2 regions of the Pseudomonas sp. LBUM1672 genome follow, and region 2 is predicted to be linked to the other one. Evidence: riboswitches for the same ligand, from Rfam matches in the RefSeq annotation. Region 2 holds a riboswitch; the other holds the start of a gene.

Region 1 (10,568 bases), 1.6 Mb from region 2:
CGACCGCACGCTGCACGCTGTCGCGACCGGCCTGCAAAGCGAGTTCACCCTGGGCCTGCGTCATGGCCGGACCTTTGACGAAATTGGCGGTGCCCGCACCGATGTTGAGGTGACGCACGCCCGGCAGGTTCAACGACGGCGTTACGGTGCCGAGGTCGACCACTTCCAGGGAAGCTCCGAGCTGGCGCGCCAGCACGCTGATCGCCGCGCCGCCGCTGACGAAGTTGTGCAGCATCTGCCCGGTGACTTCCTGAGGGAACGCCGAGACGCCTTCCGCCACCACACCATGATCGCCGGCAAAAATGGCAATCCACAGCTGATCAAGACTCGGTTTGACCTGACCCTGCAGCCCTGCCAATTGCACCGCAACGGCTTCGAGCCGGCCGAGGGAGCCGGCGGGTTTGGTCAGTTGCTGTTGACGTGCCTGCGCCAGTTCCACGGTTTGCGAATCGACCGGCTTGCACGGGTTCAGCCACCAGGTTTGAGTCATAACGCAGTTCCTTTCAAAGTCAGGGGCAGGCCGGCGACGGTCAGGACGACACGTTGGCAGCGCTCGGCCAGGGCTTGATGCAGCCAACCGGCTTCATCGACATAGCGGCGAGTCAATTCGCCCAGCGGCACGACACCCATTCCGGTCTCGTTGCTGACAAAAATGATTTCACCCGGCAACGAGGCCAGGCAGTCCAGCAGGGCTTCGCGTTCAGCGTTGAGACGTTCGGCGTCGTCGAGCATCAGCAGATTGGTCAGCCACAGGGTCAGGCAATCCACCAGCAGGCAACGCTCGGCGCGGGCGTTTTCGCGCAGCACTCGGGCGATTTCCAGAGGCTCTTCGATCAACGCCCATTCGGCCGGGCGACGGGCACGGTGATGGGCGACGCGTTCGTTCATTTCACCGTCCAGTGGCTGGCTGGTGGCGATATAGGTGACCTGAAGCTGGCTGTCTGTCGCGAGTTTTTCAGCGAGGCGGCTTTTGCCGGAGCGGGCGCCGCCAAGGATTAGTTGCAGCATGGTTCATTCCTTAAAATCATCGGTGAGGCGACTGGCCTCATCGCGGGCAAGCCCGCTCCCACAGTTTCTGTGGTGGACACCTATTTGTGAGCAGCCTCCATCCTTGTGGGAGCGGGCTTGCCCCCGATGAGGCCGGCACAGCCACCTCAAATCCCGCAGAGCTCACGCAGCAATCGGGTATCCAAATGCTTCTCCACCAGATCCGCCAACCGCTCGATATCCCGCTCGCGCAACCCGTGGTAATCCACATCTTGCACATCCTGCAAACCCGCCCAGCGCAGCAGCGCACTGCAGGCTGCGGGTGATTCAAACAGGCCATGCAAGTAGGTACCAAAAATCTGGCCGTCAGCACTTTGCGCACCATCGCAGCGACCGTCGTCCAGCTGCACCGCAGCGTTTTCCAGCGCGGGGCCGGTGGTCACTCCGGCATGGATTTCGTAGCCGCTGACCTGCGCATCCTCCAGCGCCAGACGACCGCGCACATTGCGCAATTGCTTCTCTTCTTCGAGCCGGGTTTCAAACGCCAGCAAACCCAGACCGGTACTGGAACCGGGCGCGCCTTCGAGGCCCAGCGGATCGTGCACCTGCTCACCGAGCATTTGCAGACCGCCGCAAATCCCCAGCACTTTGCCGCCATAACGTAAATGACGACTGATGGCCGTGTCCCAGCCATTGGCCCGCAGGTACGCGAGGTCACTGCGCACGCTTTTCGAGCCGGGAAGAATGATTAGATCAGCCGGCGGGATCGCCTGGCCGGGGCCGATGAATTGCAGGTCAACTTGCGGATGCAGGCGCAGCGGATCGAAATCGGTGTGGTTACTGATGCGCGGCAGCACCGGCACCAGCATTTTGAGCACGCGCTCAGCCTTGTCGGTCTGGCGCTGATCGATGCCGTCCTCGGCTTCCAGGTGCAAATCCATCACATACGGCAGCACGCCGATTACCGGTTTGCCGGTGCGTGCTTCCAGCCAGTCGAGGCCGGGTTGCAGTAAGGCGATGTCACCGCGAAAACGGTTGATGATGAAGCCTTTGACCCGCGCCTGTTCGGTCGGCGACAGCAGTTCCAGCGTGCCCACCAGATGCGCAAAAACCCCGCCACGATTGATGTCGGCAATTAACACCACCGGGCAATCCACCGCTTCGGCAAAGCCCATGTTGGCGATGTCGCCAGCACGCAGATTGATCTCGGCCGGCGAACCCGCACCTTCGACCATCACCACCGGATACGCCGCGCTCAATCGCTCATGGGAGGCCAGCACCGCTTGCATGGCGATGGTTTTGTAGTCGTGATAGGCGACTGCGTTCATCGTCGTGACCGCGCGACCATGGATGATGACCTGGGCGCCTGTGTCGCTGTTGGGTTTGAGCAGCACCGGATTCATGTCGGTGTGCGGCTCAAGGTTGGCCGCCTGAGCCTGCACCGCCTGGGCGCGACCGATCTCGCCACCGTCGGCGGTCACGGCACTGTTGAGCGCCATGTTCTGTGGTTTGAACGGCACGACACGCACGCCCTGACGCGTGACCCAGCGACACAGCGCCGTCACCAGCGTGCTTTTACCGGCATCCGACGTGGTGCCCTGCACCATCAACGTTGTCATTGGGTTTCCTTTACGAAGGCTTGAAGCGCTTGCTCAAGACGCAGCCAATCGGCTTCATCCGCCGGCAAGCCGAAACGCACGCTGCTGTTGTGGGTGAACAGCCGCAGCAAAATGCCGCGCCGCGCCATGAACTCGTGAAGCGCTTCAGCATGCTCGGTGATCAGCCATTGAAACAACGCGCAGCCACCCTGCGGCTGCAAACCATACTGCCCAAGCAAAAGTGCCAGACGCTCGCTGGCCGCTTCGCTGCGCACGCGCTGCCTGGCGTGGCCTTCGGTGTCCAGCAAACAGGCTTGGCCCAACACCCGTGTCGGGCCACTGACCGCCCACGGGCCCACCTGCTCGGCGAGCAGTTTGAGCAGCTTGCGCTCAGCCAGCACAAAGCCCAGCCGCACACCGGCCAGACCAAAAAACTTGCCGAAAGAACGCAGCACAATCAAACCGACCTGATGGGCAAACGGTGCCAGGCTCAGCGTCGGCGTGTTGTCCATGAACGCTTCGTCCACCACCAGCCAGCCACCGCGCGAGGCCAGTCGGGCGTGCCAGTCGAGCAGGCGGCTCGGGGTCAGGCTCAGGCCCGTCGGGTTGTTCGGGTTGACCACCACCAGCACGTCGAGGCTGTCGATATAGAAGTCGACTTCCTGCTCCAGCACTTCGCGCACGATGTAGCCGTTACGCCGCCAGGCTTGCGCGTGTTCGGCGTAACACGGCGACAACACGCCGACCTTGCCGGCCCGGCGCAAACGCGGCAGCAACTGGATGGCCATTTGCGAACCGGCGACCGGCAGCACCTGGGCCGCACCGTAATAATCGCAAGCGGCCTGCTCCAGGCCGTCATCGGTTTCCGGCAAGCGCGCCCAGGCCCGCAGCGGAATCTCCGGGGCCGGGAATGGCCACGGCGCGAGGCCGCTGGACAGGTCCAGCCAATCGGCTTCGGCGATGCCGTATTCGAGCGCTGCCTTACGCAACCGGCCACCGTGCTCAAGCATAGAATTCAGCTCCCACGCAGAGAATCAGCAGCCATAACCATACCCCGCGCTGGACCAATTGCCAGCCACGGTCGATGGAGTCGGCATCCGCCGGCACGCCTTCGCCCAGTTGCGGACGCTGATGCAGTTCACCGTGATAGATCGCCGCCCCGCCCAACTCGACGCCGAGCGCCCCGGCACCGGCCGCCATCACCGGCCCGGCGTTCGGGCTGTCCCAGGTCGGGCCCTGGGTGCGCCAGCATTTCAACGCCAGTCGGGTTTTGCCCAGCAGCGCGTAGGTCAACGCCACCAGGCGCGCAGGAATGTAGTTGAGGACGTCGTCGATCTTCGCCGCCGCCCAGCCGAAACGTTCGAAGCGTTCGTTGCGATAACCCCACATTGCGTCCAGGGTGTTGCTCAAGCGATAGAGCACCACGCCGGGTGCGCCGGCCACGGCAAACCAGAACAGCGCGGCGAACACCGCGTCGCTGCCGTTCTCCAGGACTGATTCGGTGGCGGCGCGGGCCACTTCGGTCTTGTCCAGTTCGCTGGTCTGACGGCTGACCAGATAGCCCACGCGAATACGCGCTTCAATCAGATCATCGCTGCGCAAGGCCTTGGCCACCGGCTCGACGTGTTCGCCGAGGCTGCGCATGCCGAGGGCGCAATAGAGCGCGAGAATCTCGACAATCCAGCCGACATAGGGCGCCCAGGAAAACGCCGTGGCCAGCAAGGTCAGCGGCAACACTGCAATCACCCAAGCGGTGACGCCATGACTACGCCAGCCACGACCTTCACCGTTGAAACGTTGCTCGATGCGGTCGGCAAAACGGCCGAACGCCACCAGCGGATGCCAGCGTTTGGGTTCACCCAGCAGCGCGTCCAGCGCAACCGCGGCGACACTCAATAACGCCACACTCATTGACTCACTCCCCAATAATTTTCATACAGCAACTCACTGAGCGGACGCACCTGCGCCCACCCTTCGAGTACCAGCATCGGCGCCGGATAGAATTCCTTGACCGGACCGAGACAAAGAACCGCCAACGGCTTGGCCCCGGGCGGCAGACCCAGCAAGTCCGCCAGCGCTTGTGGCTCGAACAGCGACACCCAGCCCATGCCCAGACCTTCGGCGCGGGAGGCCAGCCACAGGTTCTGGATCGCGCAGGACAACGAGGCCATGTCCATTTCCGGCAAGGTGCGACGACCGAAGATATGGCGCTCGCGATCGTCCATCAGCGCGGCGACCAGCACCTCGGCGCAGTCGTTAATGCCTTCGACCTTGAGCGTCATGAATTCATCAGTGCGCTCGCCGAGGGCTTCGGCGGTACGGATGCGTTCTTCTTCCACCAGTTGCTGGATCTTGCCGCGCAGGGCCCGGTCGCTGATGCGGATGAACCGCCAGGGCTGCATCAGGCCGACGCTCGGCGCCTGGTGGGCGGCTTCGAGCAGGCGTCGCAGTAACTCGGGCTCGACCGTGCCACCGCTGAAATGACGCATGTCACGGCGTTCAGCAATTGCCCGATAAACCGCTTCGCGTTCGGCCTCGGAGAAGGCGTTGTCGCTCATGGCCTCTTCGCGGGCAAGCCCGCTCCCACAGGGTTTTGGTCAGGCGCAAATAGCGCTGCAACCGCCGATGGATTGGACGGAAAATAAAAGTGCACATAAGAGGCGGTCATCCGCCCCTCACGATAAACCGCCTCAGCCCCACGCCCGCCATTGGGGCTCAGCCCGCGGGCAATCGGCTCAAGCTCGGTGCTGGTCAGCGAATGGTGATAGGTGTGCCCGCGCAGCGAACCTTCCGGCAACTCAACCGCTTGCAACGCCAGCGCGGCCAGACGCTTTTGCATCACCGCATCACCTTTGAGCAAGCCGACCAGTTCGGCGCGAGTGCCTTCGACATCGGTCAAGGAGTCGAGCAGGTACAACATCCCGCCACACTCGGCCAGCAACGGTTTGCCGGCGGCATGATGGGCGCGGATCGCATTCAGCATCGAGGTGTTCTGTGACAGCGCCACGTGGTGCAGTTCCGGGTAACCGCCCGGTAGATAAAGGCTGTCCGCCTCTGGCAAATCAGCATCGCGGATAGGCGAGAAAAACAGCAACTCGGCGCCCATCGCCCGTAGCAAATCCAGGCTCGCGCCGTAGGTGAAAGCGAACGCTTCATCACGGGCGACGGCGATTCGCACGCCGGCCAGCAAAGGCTCGGCGACGATCATTTCAGGCGCCGCAAATTCCACGGGCGGAGGCAGCGCCACATCGCAACTGCTGGCCAGCGATTCAGCCGCCGAATCGAGGCGCAGGTCGAGATCGTTCAACTCACTGGCCTGGACCAGACCGAGATGCCGACTCGGCAATTCGATCCCGGTTTCCCGCGACAACGCGCCGTACCAGCGCAAACCTTCAGTCAGGCTGCCTTCGAGCAATTGCGCGTGGCGTAAAGTGCCCACGCGGTTGGCCAACACACCGGCAAACGGCAAGTCCGGCTGATACTTCGCCAAACCCAGCGCCAGCGCTCCAAAGGTCTGCGCCATGGCCGTGCCATCGATCACGCCGAGCACCGGCACACCGAAGTGCCGCGCCAGGTCAGCGCTGGACGGCGTACCGTCGAACAGCCCCATGACGCCTTCGATAAGGATCAGGTCGGCTTCACCGGCGGCTTCCCACAACAGTCGACGACTTTCCTGCTCGCCGACCATCCACATGTCCAGTTGATACACCGGCGCACCGCTGGCGCGCTCGAGAATCATCGGGTCGAGAAAGTCCGGCCCGCATTTGAACACGCGGACCTTGCGTCCCTGATTGCGATGCAAACGGGCCAGCGCGGCGGTGACGGTGGTCTTGCCCTGACCGGAGGCCGGCGCGGCGATCAGTACCGCCGGGCAATGACGATGGCTATTCATAAAGTGCAGCTCACAACTCGACGCCTTTTTGCGCTTTGATCCCGGCCTGGAATGCGTGCTTGATCACGCCCATTTCGGTGACCGTGTCAGCCAACTCGATCATCTCCGGCTTGGCGCCGCGACCGGTGACCACCACGTGTTGCATCGACGGACGCGCCTGCAAGTCAGTGAGCACTTGATCAAGGTCGAGGTAACCGTGCTTGAGGGCGATGTTCAATTCATCGAGCACCACCAGGCCGATCGATGGATCGCGCAGCAATTGGCGGGACACCGCCCAGGCGGCTTCGGCGGCGGCTATGTCACGCTGGCGGTCCTGGGTTTCCCAGGTGAAGCCCTCGCCCATCACATGAAAACGCACCTGATCCGGGAAGCGCCGGTAGAACAATTCTTCGCCGGTGCTGTTGCGGCCCTTGATGAACTGCACCACGCCGCACTGCATGCCGTGGCCCATGGACCGGGCGAGCATGCCAAAGGCCGAGCTGCTCTTGCCTTTGCCATTGCCGGTCAGCACCAGCAGCAGGCCGCACTCGTTCGGCGAGTTGGCGATGCGTTCGTCGATCACGGCTTTTTTGCGCTGCATGCGCGCCAGATGGCGTTCGTCACGATCAGGGGAATCAGTCATGGGGGAGCTCTCCGTTGAGGCTGGATAACGGCGGGCAGGCACAGAAACAGACGGCAAGAAGCCTGGCATCGCCCACCGTGATGCCGTTGGATGAATCAGGCCGGTCTCCGGGCTCATGAGCGGCATTCGCCGGACTGCGCGCCTTCCCATGTCGACAGTCAACACAGTGGCTCAAGGCGTAGTCTTCACTCATTTACCGTTGCGGGGGCAGCGCCGGGATCGTGACGTTTCGTCGCGTGAAGATAGTCACTCACCAGCTTCCCTGTTTCACTCTGTCGGCTTCGCCACAGAGCACCTGAAACAAGCGCGAAGGTTAGAGGGTTGGGGGTGGAGCGTCAATTGAAGACAAAGCCAGGGCGAGCGATATACTGCCGCCGGTCAATTTACTGACACCCCAACTTGCACCACACTGTCAGCAGTGATATCAAAGCGCCACAACCCAACAACACAATTACAAGGGTGAGCACATGCAAGGCATGATCATCAGCAATCCGAAGCTGGAATTCCTGCGACCGGCGCTGGAACGCTGGTTTGACTGTATCGACCGCTACAATGCGGTGCGCGGCGATAACGACACGCCTTATTGGTACGACGAAAAAGCCAACCTTGGCTTGCTCTCCGCCGCGGCCTGGATGGCGGAAATGGTCACGTTGCAACAAACGCCGACCCGTAAACAGAACGAAGAAGGCGAACGCAACAGCCGCGCCGATCTGTTTATCGCAACCACCGAAGAACGCGCCTACCTGCAGGCCACGCAACGCTGGCCGAAGGTCAATAGCCTGAACCTGACCCAGGCATTGCAGGACATCACCAGCGACGCCAAACGCATCAGCTACGCCAGCGACCTGAAACTCGGCTGCCTGTTCGTTGCGCCACAAAAGGCCCAGCAGAGCGCGACGCCGGAAGAACTCCAGGACATGGTCGACGACCTGCAAAAGGAACACAGCTGCGCCGTGGCCTGGTATTTCCCGTACGCCTATCGCAAGTTGCGCAACGAAGCCGGCAACTATCACCCTGGCATCGCCGTCCTGTTCAAGGAAGCCCGCGGCTGACCGGTTGAACCATCGCGCGTCTAAGCTTCTCTATGATTAAGTCAATGCATTCATAGGGAAGTCCAGCATGCGCAAGCCCCAGCTCGTTCTTGTCATCGCGCTCGCCGGAGGGCTCGCCGCTTGTGGTGAAACCTCCAGCCTGCAAGTCTCCGACGGCACCGGCCCGTCACCTAAGTTGCCCGAACCGAACAAGACCCTGATCCCGACGGTGAATATCGCCCCGGCGATCGGCTGGCCGGAAGGTGCGAAACCCACCGCCGCAGCCGGCACTCAGGTGGCGGCCTTTGCCGAAGGGCTCGATCACCCGCGCTGGCTCTACGTGCTGCCCAACGGCGATGTGCTGGTGGCTGAAACCAACGCGCCACCGAAACCCGATGACGGCAAAGGCATTCGCGGCTGGGTCATGGGCAAAGTCATGGGTCGCGCCGGTGCCGGCGTCCCCAGCCCGAACCGCATCACGCTGCTGCGGGACAAGGACCACGACGGCATCGCCGAAACCCGCACGGTGTTCCTGGAAAACCTCAATTCCCCTTTCGGCATGACCTTGGTTGGCAATGACCTGTACGTCGCCGACACCGATCGTTTGTTGCGTTTTCACTATGGAAATGGCGATACCGCGATCAAATCGCAGCCGATCAAGGTGGTCGATCTGCCGGGCGGCACGCTGAATCATCACTGGACCAAAAACGTCATCGCCAGCAAGGACGGGAGCAAGCTGTACGTCACGGTCGGCTCCAACAGCAACGTTGGCGAAAATGGTCTGGATCAGGAGGAAGGTCGGGCGGCGATCTGGGAAGTGGATCGCGCCACCGGCAACCACCGGATCTTCGCCTCGGGGATTCGCAATCCAAACGGCCTTGCGTGGGAACCGCAGACCGGCGCGCTGTGGACGGCAGTCAACGAGCGTGACGAGATCGGCAGCGATCTGGTGCCGGACTACATCACGTCAGTGAAGGACGGCGGATTCTACGGCTGGCCCTTCAGCTATTACGGCCAGCACGTCGACATTCGCGTCGAGCCGCAAAACCCGGACCTGGTGGCCAAGGCCATTGCCCCGGACTACGCGGTGGGCCCGCATACCGCGTCGCTGGGCCTGTCGTTTGCCGAGGGCAACACACTTCCAGCGCAGTTCAAGGAAGGCGCCTTCATCGGCCAGCACGGGTCATGGAACCGCAAACCGCACAGTGGTTATAAAGTGATTTTCGTCCCATTCAGCGCAGGCAAGCCGACCGGGCAACCGGTGGATGTGCTGACTGGTTTCCTCAATAAGGATGAGAAGGCTATGGGCCGGCCGGTGGGCGTGGTGATTGATCAGCAGGGAGGTTTGCTGGTGGCCGATGATGTCGGGAACAAGGTGTGGCGGGTTTCGACCGCTAAATAGGTCTCAACTGCCAACATCTAACCAATATGAGAGCGGGCTTGCTCGCGAAGACGGCATTACATTCAACATCAATGTCGACTGTTATGACGTCTTCGCGAGCAAGCCCGCTCCCACATTAGATCGGTTCAGCGCCTACCTTTTGCGGCACAGCGTTAAACCATCCCCCAACGGCAACAACGACAGATCCACCCGCGTGTCATCCTTCAAGGCGCGATTGAGCGCCTGGATGGCGCGGGTATCTGCACTCTCGGGACTCTGCTCAAGCACCCGCCCGCTCCACAGCGTGTTATCGAACACTGCTAGCCCGCCAACGCGCAGTAAACGCAGCGCATGCTCCAGATAGCCCGGATAGTTAGCTTTATCGGCATCGATGAAGATCAGATCGAATTGCCCCGGCTGATTCAGCTGAGCCAAGGTTGCCAGCGCAGGCGCCAGGCGCAGATCAATACGATGGGCGAGCCCCGCCTCCTGCCAGTAACGGCGTGCGATAGCGTTGTAGTCGCCGGGGATATCACAGCAGATCAGCGAGCCGTCCTCCGATAACGCTGAAGCCATGCACAAGGCGCTGTAACCGGTGAACGTGCCGACTTCCAGCAAGCGCTTCGCGCCGATGAGCTTGACCAGTAACGCGAGGAACTGCCCCTGCTCCGGCGCCACTTGCCAGCGCGCCATGGGTAGCGCCTGGGTTTCGTCGCGCAAGCGCTTGAGCAACGGCGTTTCTCTCAGGGAAACATCGAGCAGGTATTGGTACAGGGAATCGTCGAGATTGAGCGTGCGAGCGGTCATGACAACCTCTTCGGACAGAATGCTACGGGTTGCGCGCCAAGTGCTCAGGCTGCAGAACGCGCTTGGCGCTCAGATACGCTTTCTGCCAGTAAGCCTTGGACAGACTGTCGAGCTTGACCGTGCCACCAGTGGCTGGCGCATGAACGAAGCGGCCTTCACCGACGTAGATACCGGCATGGCTGACCTGGGAGCCGCCATTGGTGGCGAAGAAGATCAAGTCACCGGTTTGCAGGCCTTCCTTGCCAACGCT
Region 2 (10,568 bases):
CGATCGACTGGTCGCATTTCCTGCTGTCGCTGTTGTTCATTCCCACGGAAAACCCCGGCGGCTACGGGATTTATCCGACGCTTAATGTCGGCTGGACGCTGAATTACGAAATGCTCTTCTACGTGCTGTTTGCCTGGGCATTGCTGTTTCGCTTGCAGGTTCGGCTGCTGATTGTTGGCGCGCTGTTGTTTGCGGTGTGTCAGGCCTGGACCGGATATGGCTGGATCAGCGAGTTCTACCATTCGGACATTGTTTATGAGTTTCTGCTGGGGATCGCCATCGGCATGATTTACCGGCGCGGCTGGATCAAACCCGGTTTCTGGCTGCCCTTGCTGGGGATTGGCGGCGCCTTGCTGGCGATTTATAACCTGGCGCCGCAGCCGCGTTTCCTGGCCTGGGGCGTGCCCAGTGCGGTGTTGGTGATGGCGTGTATGGCGCTGGAACGCTTTTTCGAGAACACCCGGTTGTTCAAGGTGCTCGGCGATTGTTCTTACTCGGTGTACCTGATGCATGTGCTGGTGCTGTCTGCTGGTGGTTTTGTCGCACAGCGTTATGGGGTAAATCCCTACGTGATGTTCGCTGTTTGCGTGCTGACCATCGGCGTGGCCTCCTGGGCGAGTTACGAATTTGTGGAAAAAAGCAGCTATCGGTGGCTTAAAGGCTGGATTGACGGCGAATCGGCAAGCAACGCTGTCCCGGCTCTTTCCCGACAAAAATACTAGGACTTTGTACGGCGCGATGATTGGCGTAAACTGCGCCCAAGCCTGCGAGGAGTTTCCATGACCGCTATTACCATCACTGACGCCGCCCACGATTATCTGGCTGATCTGCTCTCCAAGCAGAACACCCCGGGTATCGGCATCCGCGTCTTTATCACCCAGCCTGGCACCCAGTACGCCGAAACCTGCATTGCCTACTGCAAGCCGGGCGAAGAGAAACCTGAAGACACCGCGCTGGGGCTGAAAAGCTTCACCGCTTACATCGATTCGTTCAGCGAAGCTTTTCTGGACGACGCGGTTGTCGACTATGCCACCGACCGCATGGGCGGCCAGCTGACGATCAAGGCGCCCAACGCCAAAGTGCCGATGGTCAACGCCGACAGCCCGGTCAACGAGCGTATCAACTACTACCTGCAAACCGAGATCAACCCGGGGCTGGCCAGCCACGGCGGTCAGGTCAGCCTGATCGATGTGGTCGAAGACGGCATCGCGGTGCTGAAGTTCGGCGGCGGTTGCCAGGGCTGTGGCCAGGCAGACGTCACCCTTCGCGAAGGCATCGAGCGCACCTTGCTCGAGCGCATTCCCGAGCTCAAGGGTGTACGCGATGTGACTGACCACACGCAGAAAGAAAACGCCTACTACTAAGGTGTTCGCTGCGAAATGAAAAAACGGCACCCGTGAGTGCCGTTTTTTTATGGGTGATCGATTATCTGTGAGTGAATGGACTTACCTGTGGCGAGGGGATTTATCCCCGCTGGGCAGCGAAGCGGCCCCCTGCATTCTTCCGGGTGCACCTCGCAATCAGGTTTAGCGACGGCTTCGCCGCCGAACGGGGCGGTGCGACGTTTCGCTAAATCCCCTCACCACAGAGCCACTTATCTCAGCGTTGTGCTTGGCTCAGGGCCTGTAGAGATGCGCATGCCCCGCGCGATACAGCGACGACTCGCTGAACTGATCACTCCCCAACACCCGGCCCACCAGAATCAACGCCGTACGCCGAAACCCTTTCGCCGCAACCTTCCCGGCAATGTCCTCAATCGTCCCGACGACCCAATCCTGATCCGGCCAGCTCGCCCGGTGAATCACCGCAATCGGGCAGTCTGCGCCGTAATGCGGCAGCAATTGGGCGATGATCTTTTCCAGATGCTGCACGCCCAAATGAATCGCCATGGTCGCCCCATGCTGCGCCAGGCTACCCAGCTCTTCACCGGCCGGCATCACGGTCTTGTCGGCATAGCGGGTCAGAATCACACTCTGTGAGACGTCGGGCAGCGTCAGTTCCGCCCCCAAGAGCGCCGCACACGCCGCCGTCGCCGTGACCCCGGGAACGATTTCAAACGCAATCCCGAGTTCACGCAGATAGCGAATCTGCTCACCAATCGCTCCATAAAGACTCGGATCACCCGAATGCACCCGCGCCACGTCCTGACCGTTGGCGTGGGCGGTTTTGATCAGTTCGATGATCTGTTCCAGGTGCAACTCGGCGCTGTTGACCACCTGTTCGGCACAATGGCCTTCGAGCACCGCGGCAGGCACCAAAGAGCCGGCATAGATGATCACCGGGCAACTGCGAATCAGCCGTTGGCCTTTGACGGTGATCAGTTCCGGGTCGCCGGGACCTGCGCCAATGAAGTAGACGGTCATCGTCCGTTCCTTTGAATAGAGAGTCTGTTGGAAAAAGGGCTCGGGCAACGCCTGATATGAAGATTGCTCATGATCGGAGGCGGGGATTATCGGGGATCTTACGCAACGCAGGCCAATGCGAGGGTGGCCTGGGCATATTTTTGTCGCGAAATCAGCAGTTTCGCCGGTGCCTTGGCCAGGTGTTCGGCCAGGGCCAGGGCGGCACTTTCCGCCACGCCGTAGCAACCGGTGCGCTCGAACGCGATGTCCGAATGGTGGCTGAGTTGCGGTTTGTAACCTTTCAATTGCTCACTGCTGAAATACATCAGCGGCAACGCGAGTTGTTCGGCGAGTTCGACCAGGCCAGGCTCATCACGCTTCAGGTCGATGCTGGCCAGGGCCTTGATCTGGTGAAGTCCGATTTTATGAGCCTGCAGTGCCTGATCGAGTAACGCCCGCAGCGTGCTGGCGGGGCAGCCGCGCTGGCAGCCCAGGCCGACCACTAAAGTCGGCGCTGTGCGGGTATCAATCATGCGTGGTATTGGCCAGCGCTTTTGCGGCGGAACAACCAGGCGCTGATCAGGCCCAGGGCCAGCCAGAACGCGACGTTGGTCAACTGCGAAGCGATTTTGAACTGCGTCTCCAAGGCTTCCGGAGCCAGCATCGAGTGCACTTCCGGTTGTGGCGCGCCGATTACGTGCGGAACGGCGAGAATCGCCACGCCGAGGATCTTCATCAGCCAGTGGCGGCTGAACACAATCAACGCAATGCCGACGGCGGTGGAAGCGGCCGTACAGATCCACCAGAGTTGCCGTTGGGCCAGATCAGCCGCGGCAGTGCCCGGCAGTTCAGGCGGCAGGCCGAGGGTCGGCGCGAGCACGAAGGTCGCGTAACCGGCCAGGCCCCAGAGCAGGCCCTGAGAGGTTTTGGTCGGTGCACGCAAGGTGTAGAGACCGGCGAGCATCAGGGCGAAACCGACAGCCACCACCAGATTGCCACCCGTGGTCGACAGCAGGCGCTGCCAGCCGTCTTCCGGCTCCCAGGCTTCGGCGTCGTGAGTGTGAGCGGCGACACCGGCGGCGTGTTCGTGGACTTCAACCGCGGCCGGCTCGGATTTTTCGTAGGTTTCGGCCTGCAGAATCAGCGGTGACACCCAGAAACTTTGCAGTAGGGTCAGCAACAGGGCGGCCAGCAGCCCGCTGAAACCTGCGGTTTGCGCAATACGCTTGATCATGTCGACAGGTCTCAATGGCACGGGAAGGCGGAGCTGTGACGGGTATCGTGCGCGGCGTTGTGCACCGCTTCGATGTGCGAGAAACCGGCGAAATAGACGAGACACGCGCCGAGGATCGACGCACACACGGCGGCGGTCAGGCGTTGGCTCAGGGTTGTGGTGGTGCTGGCGGTGCTGTGGCCGGTGCTGCTGATGATCGACATGGCGCTTCCCTCTGGTCTGTCAGCGGGTGAATAGAGCGCATGGAAGACCCCTGCGAGTCGGGCACGCAGAGGCTCAACAGCGCCCGCCCACCGCGGGTTTGTTATTCAGTGATCGTAGTGGTCACTTTGTGTTGCGGGCCGGTCTCCGGGCTCACGAGGGGGGCTGGCTTTCGCCGGAACCTGCAAGCATCACCTTCCCATGCCGAACTGCTGGCACAGTGGATCTGACGCTTCGCTCGCTTACCGTTGCGGGGGCAGCACCGGACTGACATGGCTTTGAGTAAAGCACATGATTCACCGGTTTCCCGTTTCACCCTGTGAAGGGCACCCGTAACAAGGCGTGTAGGAGAGCATGGGCGGGGGTTTGGCGTCAATTGCCATGGGTTCTCATCTCTGAGGCGAGGAGGACTCCTGTGGCGATGGGATTTATCTGTGGCGAGGGGATTTATCCCCGTTGGGCTGCGAAGCGGCCCCCTGCATTTCTTCAGACATACCCCGCAAACAGGTCTTGCGACGGCTTCGCCGCCGAACGGGGATAAATCCCCTCGCCACAGGTAAGCCTCCTCCCACAAGGGGCTAATCAACTGACGGACATTGACCCGCCCCCACACGATGCGTAGCCTTGCGCTTTCGAGGTTCTTCGGCATTTGTCGAAGCTAAGAAGGGAACGCGGTCGATGCCGCGGCTGCCCCCGCAACTGTGAACGGTGATGTTCGCTGCCACGCCACTGCAAACCCTGTCCAGCGGGTTCGCGGGAAGGCGCAGCGAATGCCAATCTGCATTTGGCACACCGTCAGCCAGGAGACCTGCCTCGACACAGATTCTCACTACAACCGGGCGGGGTGATCCGGTGGCGAACTCTTCCGCGCGCGCCCGTCGCTGCGATTGTCGTCCCGTATGCCCGCCACCTTGCCAAAGGGCATCCGATGAAAACACTGGCCAAACTCCCCGTCACCATCGTTACCGGCTTCCTCGGCTCGGGCAAAACCACCTTGCTGCGGCACATGCTCGACAACGCGCAGGGCCGCCGCATCGCGGTGATCGTCAACGAGTTTGGCGAGCTGGGCATCGACGGCGAAATCCTCAAGCAATGCTCCATTGGCTGCACCGAAGAAGAAGCCAACGGCCGCGTCTACGAACTGGCCAACGGCTGCCTGTGCTGCACCGTCCAGGAAGAATTCTTCCCGGTGATGCGCGAACTCGTCGCCCGTCGCGGCGACCTTGATCACATCCTGATCGAAACCTCGGGCCTGGCCTTGCCAAAGCCGCTGGTTCAAGCCTTCCAGTGGCCGGAAATCCGCAGCGCCTGCACCGTTGACGCAGTCATCACCGTGGTCGACAGCCCGGCCGTTGCCGCCGGCACCTTCGCGGCTTTCCCGGACCAAGTCGACGCCCAGCGCAAACTCGACCCGAACCTGGACCACGAATCGCCGCTGCACGAGCTGTTCGCCGACCAACTGGCCAGCGCCGACCTGGTGATCCTCAACAAGGCCGACCTGATCAGCCCTGAAGACCTCGCCCGTGTACGCCTGGAAGTCGCCGAAGAGTTGCCGCCCGCCGTCAAAGTCATCGAAGCCAGCAGCGGCCGTGTGCCACTGGACGTGTTGATCGGCCTCGGTGCCGGTTCCGAAGAACACATCGACAGCCGTCACAGCCATCACGATCACCACCATGAAGGTGAAGACGATCATGATCACGACGCCTTCGATTCCATCTCCATCGAACTGCCGCAAGCCGACGAAAGCCTGCTGCTGGACGCGCTGACCCAACTGGTGGTCCAGCACGGCATCCTGCGCGTCAAAGGTTTCGCCGCGATTCCGAACAAGCCGATGCGCTTGCTGATCCAGGGCGTGGGCACGCGTTTCGACAAGCATTTCGACCGTCAGTGGGGCGCCGAAGAAGCGCGTACCACGCGCCTGGTGCTGATCGGCCAGGAACTGGACGCCACGCTGCTTGAAGCGCAATTGCGCGCCGCGCTCAGCGTTTAAGCCATGCACCTGCTCAGGACCCAGCCCGGCGGTTTCGTGTCGGATGACAACATTGCCGACCTTGGACAAACCCCCGCCGAGTTGGTGATCCTGTGCAGCGGCGATTCCAGCCTGGCGTTGCTCGCCGAAGCGGCGCAGCAGTTGCCCGACGATTACCCCAGCGTGCGTCTGGCCAACCCGATGCAGGTGCAGAATCACGCCTCGGTCGACCTGTATGTCGACGAAGTGCTGCGCCATGCCAAGGTGATCCTGATTTCGCTGCACGGCGGCATCGCCTATTGGCGTTACGGTGTCGAGCGTCTGGTGGAGCTGTCCCAACGTGGTGTGCAACTGATTCTGGTGCCCGGCGATGATCGTCCGGACCCGGAGCTCAGTGACCTGAGCACCGCGATAGCCGAAGACCGCGACCGGCTTTGGCAGTTTTTGCGTCAGGGCGGCATGGCCAATGCCCTGGATTTCTTCCGCTGTCTGGCCAATCGCTGGCTGGATCGCGACTACGCCTGGGCCGAGCCGCAAACCCTGCCGCGCACAGCGATTTACCATCCACAAAAAAGCCCCGCTGAACTGAGCGATTGGCAAGCCGACTGGCAGGCCGGTCAACCGGTGGCGGCGGTGCTGTTCTATCGCTCGCATTTGCAGGCGGCAAACACTGCGTTCATCGATGTTTTCTGCCAGCGTTTGCAGGCGGCGGGTTTGAATCCGTTGCCGATTGCGCTGGCCAGTTTGAAAGAACCCGGCTGCCTGACGGTGGTCGAGGACCTGCTGGACGAAGTCGAGGCGGCGGTGATTCTCAACACCACCGGCTTCGCGCAATCAAGCCCTGAAGCGCCGCATTTGCGGCCGTTTCGCCGCAACATTCCGGTGATCCAGGCGATTTGCGCCCAGGACAACGAGCCGGGCTGGCTCGCCAGCGAACAAGGTCTCGGCCCGCGTGATCTGGCGATGCACATCGCGCTCCCGGAGCTGGACGGACGGATCATCAGCCGACCGATCAGCTTCAAGGACCTGGCGTGGCGCAGTGAGCGCAGTCAGTCGGACGTGGTGTGCTATCGGGCGCAACCGGAACGCATGGATTTCGTCGCCGAACTGGCGCGGCGCTGGATCGATCTGGCGCGGGTGCCAAACAGCGAAAAACGCATCGCGCTGATCCTCGCCAACTACCCGACCCGCGACGGGCGCATCGGCAACGGCGTGGGCCTCGACACCCCGGCTGCTGCAATGAACATCCTGCGTGCGCTGCACACCGAAGGCTATCCGCTGCCCGCCGAGTTGCCGGACAGCGGCACTGCGTTGATCCAGCAATTGCTCGGCGGCGTCAGCAACGACCTCGACACGATTGATCAGCGTCCCTGTCAGCAAAGCCTGGCGATGGACGACTATCGGACGATGTTCAAGGCCTTGCCCGAAGCCAATCAGCAAGCCGTGCTGGAGCGCTGGGGCACGCCTGACAGCGATCCGATGTGCCGCGACGGACGCATGATGATCGCCGGGCTGCGCTTTGGCCTGACCTTCGTCGGCATTCAGCCGGCGCGGGGATATCAGGTCGACCCGAGCGCGGTGTATCACGACCCGGATCTGGTACCGCCCCACGGCTACCTGGCGTTCTACTTCTGGTTGCGCAACACCTATGGCGCCCACGGCGTGATTCACGTCGGCAAGCACGGCAACCTTGAATGGCTGCCGGGCAAAGGCGTCGGGCTCTCCGAAAATTGCTGGCCGGATGCGCTGCTCGGGCCGTTGCCGAATATCTATCCCTTCATCGTCAACGATCCGGGCGAGGGCGCCCAGGCCAAGCGTCGCACCCAGGCGGTGATCATCGACCACCTGATGCCGCCGCTGACCCGCGCCGAAACCTACGGCCCGTTGCGCAACCTTGAGTTGCTGGCGGACGAGTATTACGAAGCGCAGCTGCTCGATCCGCGCCGCGCCCGGGAGTTGCAGCGCGACATCCTGCAACTGGTGCGCGACACGCACATCGACCGTGAACTGCAACTGGACGAAAAGCTCAACAGCGACGCCGATGCGGCGATCTGGTTGCCTCGGCTGGACACGTACCTGTGCGACTTGAAAGAGTCGCAGATCCGCGATGGCTTGCACATCTTTGGCGAGTCGCCGACCGGGCGTTTGCGCATTGATACGTTGTTGGCGCTGTTGCGGATCCCCCGTGGCGATGGTCGTGGGGCGCAATCGAGTCTGTTGCGGGCGTTGGCCAAGGCGTTCGAGTTGGGGTTTGATCCGCTGGATTGCGCGTTGGCCGAGCCATGGACCGGACCGCGCCCCGTTGAACTTCTGAGCGTTACTGATGAAGTGTGGCGCACGACTGGTGACACACGCGAACGCCTCGAACTGTTCGCCGCCCAACTCATCGCGCATACTCTGGATACCGACGCCGAACCCCGTGAGAACAAGCTTCTGTGGCGAGGGGATTTATCCCCGTTGGGCTGCGAAGCGGCCCCAAAAAATGGGACTGCTACGCAATCCAACGGGGATAAATCCCCTCGCCACAAAAGCCCGCTCCCACAGGAGGCACCCTGGTCTGAAGTGAGCGCCATCCTCGACAGCCTGTGCGAAGTCGTCGCCCCGCGTCTGGATGCCTGCGGCCCCGCAGAAATGCGCGGCCTGCTCGATGCCCTGAGCGGTCGTTTCGTCCCGGCCGGTCCCAGCGGTGCGCCGAGTCGCGGTCGTCAGGACGTGCTGCCCACCGGGCGCAATTTCTATTCGGTGGACGTGCGCAACCTGCCAACCACCACCGCCTGGCGCATCGGTTTCCAGTCGGCGAACCTGATTCTCGAACGGCATTTGCAGGACCACGGCGATCACCTGCGCCAGCTCGGCCTGTCCGTCTGGGGCACGGCGACCATGCGCACCGGCGGCGACGACATTGCCCAGGCCATGGCCTTGATGGGCGTGCGCCCGGTCTGGGCCACTGGCAGTCAACGGGTCGACGACTTTGAAATCCTGCCGCTGAGCCTGCTCGACCGCCCGCGCGTGGACGTGACCTTGCGCGTGTCCGGGTTCTTCCGCGATGCCTTCGCCAACCTGATCCGCCTGTTCGACGCCGCCGTGCAAGCGGTCGCTGCGCTGGACGAACCGGACGACCTCAACCCGTTGGCCGCCAAAGTACGCGCCGAGCGTGAAGCGTTGATCCAGGCGGGCCTTGATGAAGAAGCGGCCAAGCGCCAGGCCGGCTGGCGCATCTTCGGCGCCAAGCCCGGTGCTTATGGCGCAGGTGTGCAAGGCGCCATCGACGGTCGCTTGTGGCAAAGCCGCGAGGACCTGGCCGAGGTTTACCTGAATTGGGGCGGCTACGCTTACGGCGGGTCCGATGAAGGCACCGCCGCTCGCGAACAATTCGCCCAGCGCCTGAGCCAGGTTCAGGCTGTGCTGCAAAACCAGGACAACCGCGAGCATGATTTGCTCGATTCCAACGACTATTACCAATTCCAGGGTGGCATGCTCGCCGCCGTGGAAAGCCTCAGCGGCGAAGCGGCGGCCAGTTACCATGGCGATCACAGTCAGCCAGACTTGCCGAAGATTCGCACTTTGAAGGAAGAGCTGAATCGGGTGATCCGCTCCCGGGCGGCGAATCCGAAGTGGATCGACGGCGTGAAACGTCACGGCTATAAAGGCGCGTTCGAATTGGCAGCGACGGTGGATAATCTGTTCGCGTTCGACGCTACGACCCAACTGATCGACGATCATCAATACGCGTTGCTGGCGGATGCGTATTTGCTCGATCCGGCGACCCGGGATTTTGTCCGCGAGCATAATCCCCACGCGCTGCGCGACATGACCGAGCGCATGCTCGAGGCGCAACAGCGGGGGATGTGGCAGGAGCCGGGCGCGTATCGCGAGGCACTGGAAAACCTGTTGCTGGACATAGAAGAAGACAGCTGAAATGGATCTGTGGCGAGGGAGCTTGCTCCCGCTGGGCTGCGCAGCAGCCCTAAAACCTGAATGCACATTTTTTCAGGCATTGCTTAGTGTCAGCATCTACGGCTGCTTCGCAGCCAGACGGGAGCAAGCTCCCTCGCCACAGGTTTGGAGTATGTTCTTGAGATCGCTTTTACCGACCATGACTGAGTATTGAAGATGACCGACACCCCCCATTTCCCACTCTCCGCCGTGGTCGGCGCCGACGATCTGAAACTCGCCCTCTATCTGACCGCCATCGACCCGAAAATCGGCGGCGTGCTGATCGAAGGCCCGCGCGGCATGGCCAAATCCACCCTGGCCCGAGGTCTCGCGGATCTACTCGCCAGCGGTCAATTCGTCACGCTGCCTCTGGGCGCCACTGAAGAACGGCTGGTCGGCACCCTCGACCTCGACGCCGCCCTGAGCGAAGGCCGCGCGCAATTTTCCCCCGGCGTATTGGCCAAGGCCGACGGCGGGGTGCTGTACGTAGATGAAGTCAATCTGCTGCCCGATCACCTCGTTGACCTGCTGCTCGACGTGGCCGCCAGCGGCACCAACCTGATCGAGCGCGACGGCATTTCCCATCGGCATTCGGCGAAGTTCGTCCTGATCGGCACCATGAACCCGGAAGAGGGCGAGCTGCGTCCGCAACTGCTCGACCGTTTTGGCCTGAACGTCGCCCTCAGTGGTCATACAGCACCGGCCGAACGCGGGCAGATCATCCGTCGGCGCCTGGATTTCGACAGCGATCCCCAAGGTTTCTGCGTCGAGTGGGAAAGCCAGCAACAGTCGTTGCGAGAACGTTGCCAGAAGGCGCGCAGCGCATTGGCAAGCATCCCTCTGGATGATGCAGCACTGGCGCAGATCACCGAGCGCTGTTTTGCCG

The links. Region 2 has a riboswitch for cobalamin ahead of cobW (cobalamin biosynthesis protein CobW). Riboswitches for the same ligand answer to the same signal wherever they lie in the genome.
Region 1: linked by a shared signal. The riboswitch ahead of cobO (cob(I)yrinic acid a,c-diamide adenosyltransferase) and the one ahead of cobW (cobalamin biosynthesis protein CobW) in region 2 are both predicted to bind cobalamin.

What each region holds. Positions count from the first base shown of each region.
Region 1 covers NZ_CP166781.1:1,848,385-1,858,952, reverse strand. Annotated here, with positions in the region: gene cobT (nicotinate-nucleotide--dimethylbenzimidazole phosphoribosyltransferase) at 1-490, opposite strand, end outside; gene cobU (bifunctional adenosylcobinamide kinase/adenosylcobinamide-phosphate guanylyltransferase) at 487-1,008, opposite strand; gene ACA053_RS08365 (cobyric acid synthase) at 1,155-2,606, opposite strand; gene cobD (threonine-phosphate decarboxylase CobD) at 2,603-3,595, opposite strand; gene cbiB (adenosylcobinamide-phosphate synthase CbiB) at 3,588-4,496, opposite strand; gene bluB (5,6-dimethylbenzimidazole synthase) at 4,493-5,143, opposite strand; gene ACA053_RS08345 (cobyrinic acid a,c-diamide synthase CobB) at 5,140-6,477, opposite strand; gene cobO (cob(I)yrinic acid a,c-diamide adenosyltransferase) at 6,488-7,099, opposite strand; cobalamin riboswitch at 7,181-7,413, opposite strand; gene ACA053_RS08335 (hypothetical protein) at 7,567-8,151, shown strand; gene ACA053_RS08330 (PQQ-dependent sugar dehydrogenase) at 8,219-9,532, shown strand; gene ACA053_RS08325 (class I SAM-dependent methyltransferase) at 9,665-10,318, opposite strand; gene ACA053_RS08320 (C40 family peptidase) at 10,341-10,568, opposite strand, start outside.
Region 2 covers NZ_CP166781.1:3,475,237-3,485,804, reverse strand. Annotated here, with positions in the region: gene ACA053_RS15805 (acyltransferase family protein) at 1-722, shown strand, start outside; gene nfuA (Fe-S biogenesis protein NfuA) at 780-1,364, shown strand; gene cobM (precorrin-4 C(11)-methyltransferase) at 1,617-2,363, opposite strand; gene ACA053_RS15790 (cobalamin biosynthesis protein) at 2,462-2,875, opposite strand; gene ACA053_RS15785 (CbtA family protein) at 2,872-3,576, opposite strand; gene ACA053_RS15780 (CbtB domain-containing protein) at 3,588-3,779, opposite strand; cobalamin riboswitch at 3,899-4,126, opposite strand; cobalamin riboswitch at 4,396-4,607, shown strand; gene cobW (cobalamin biosynthesis protein CobW) at 4,706-5,767, shown strand; gene cobN (cobaltochelatase subunit CobN) at 5,771-9,664, shown strand; gene ACA053_RS15765 (magnesium chelatase ATPase subunit I) at 9,860-10,568, shown strand, end outside.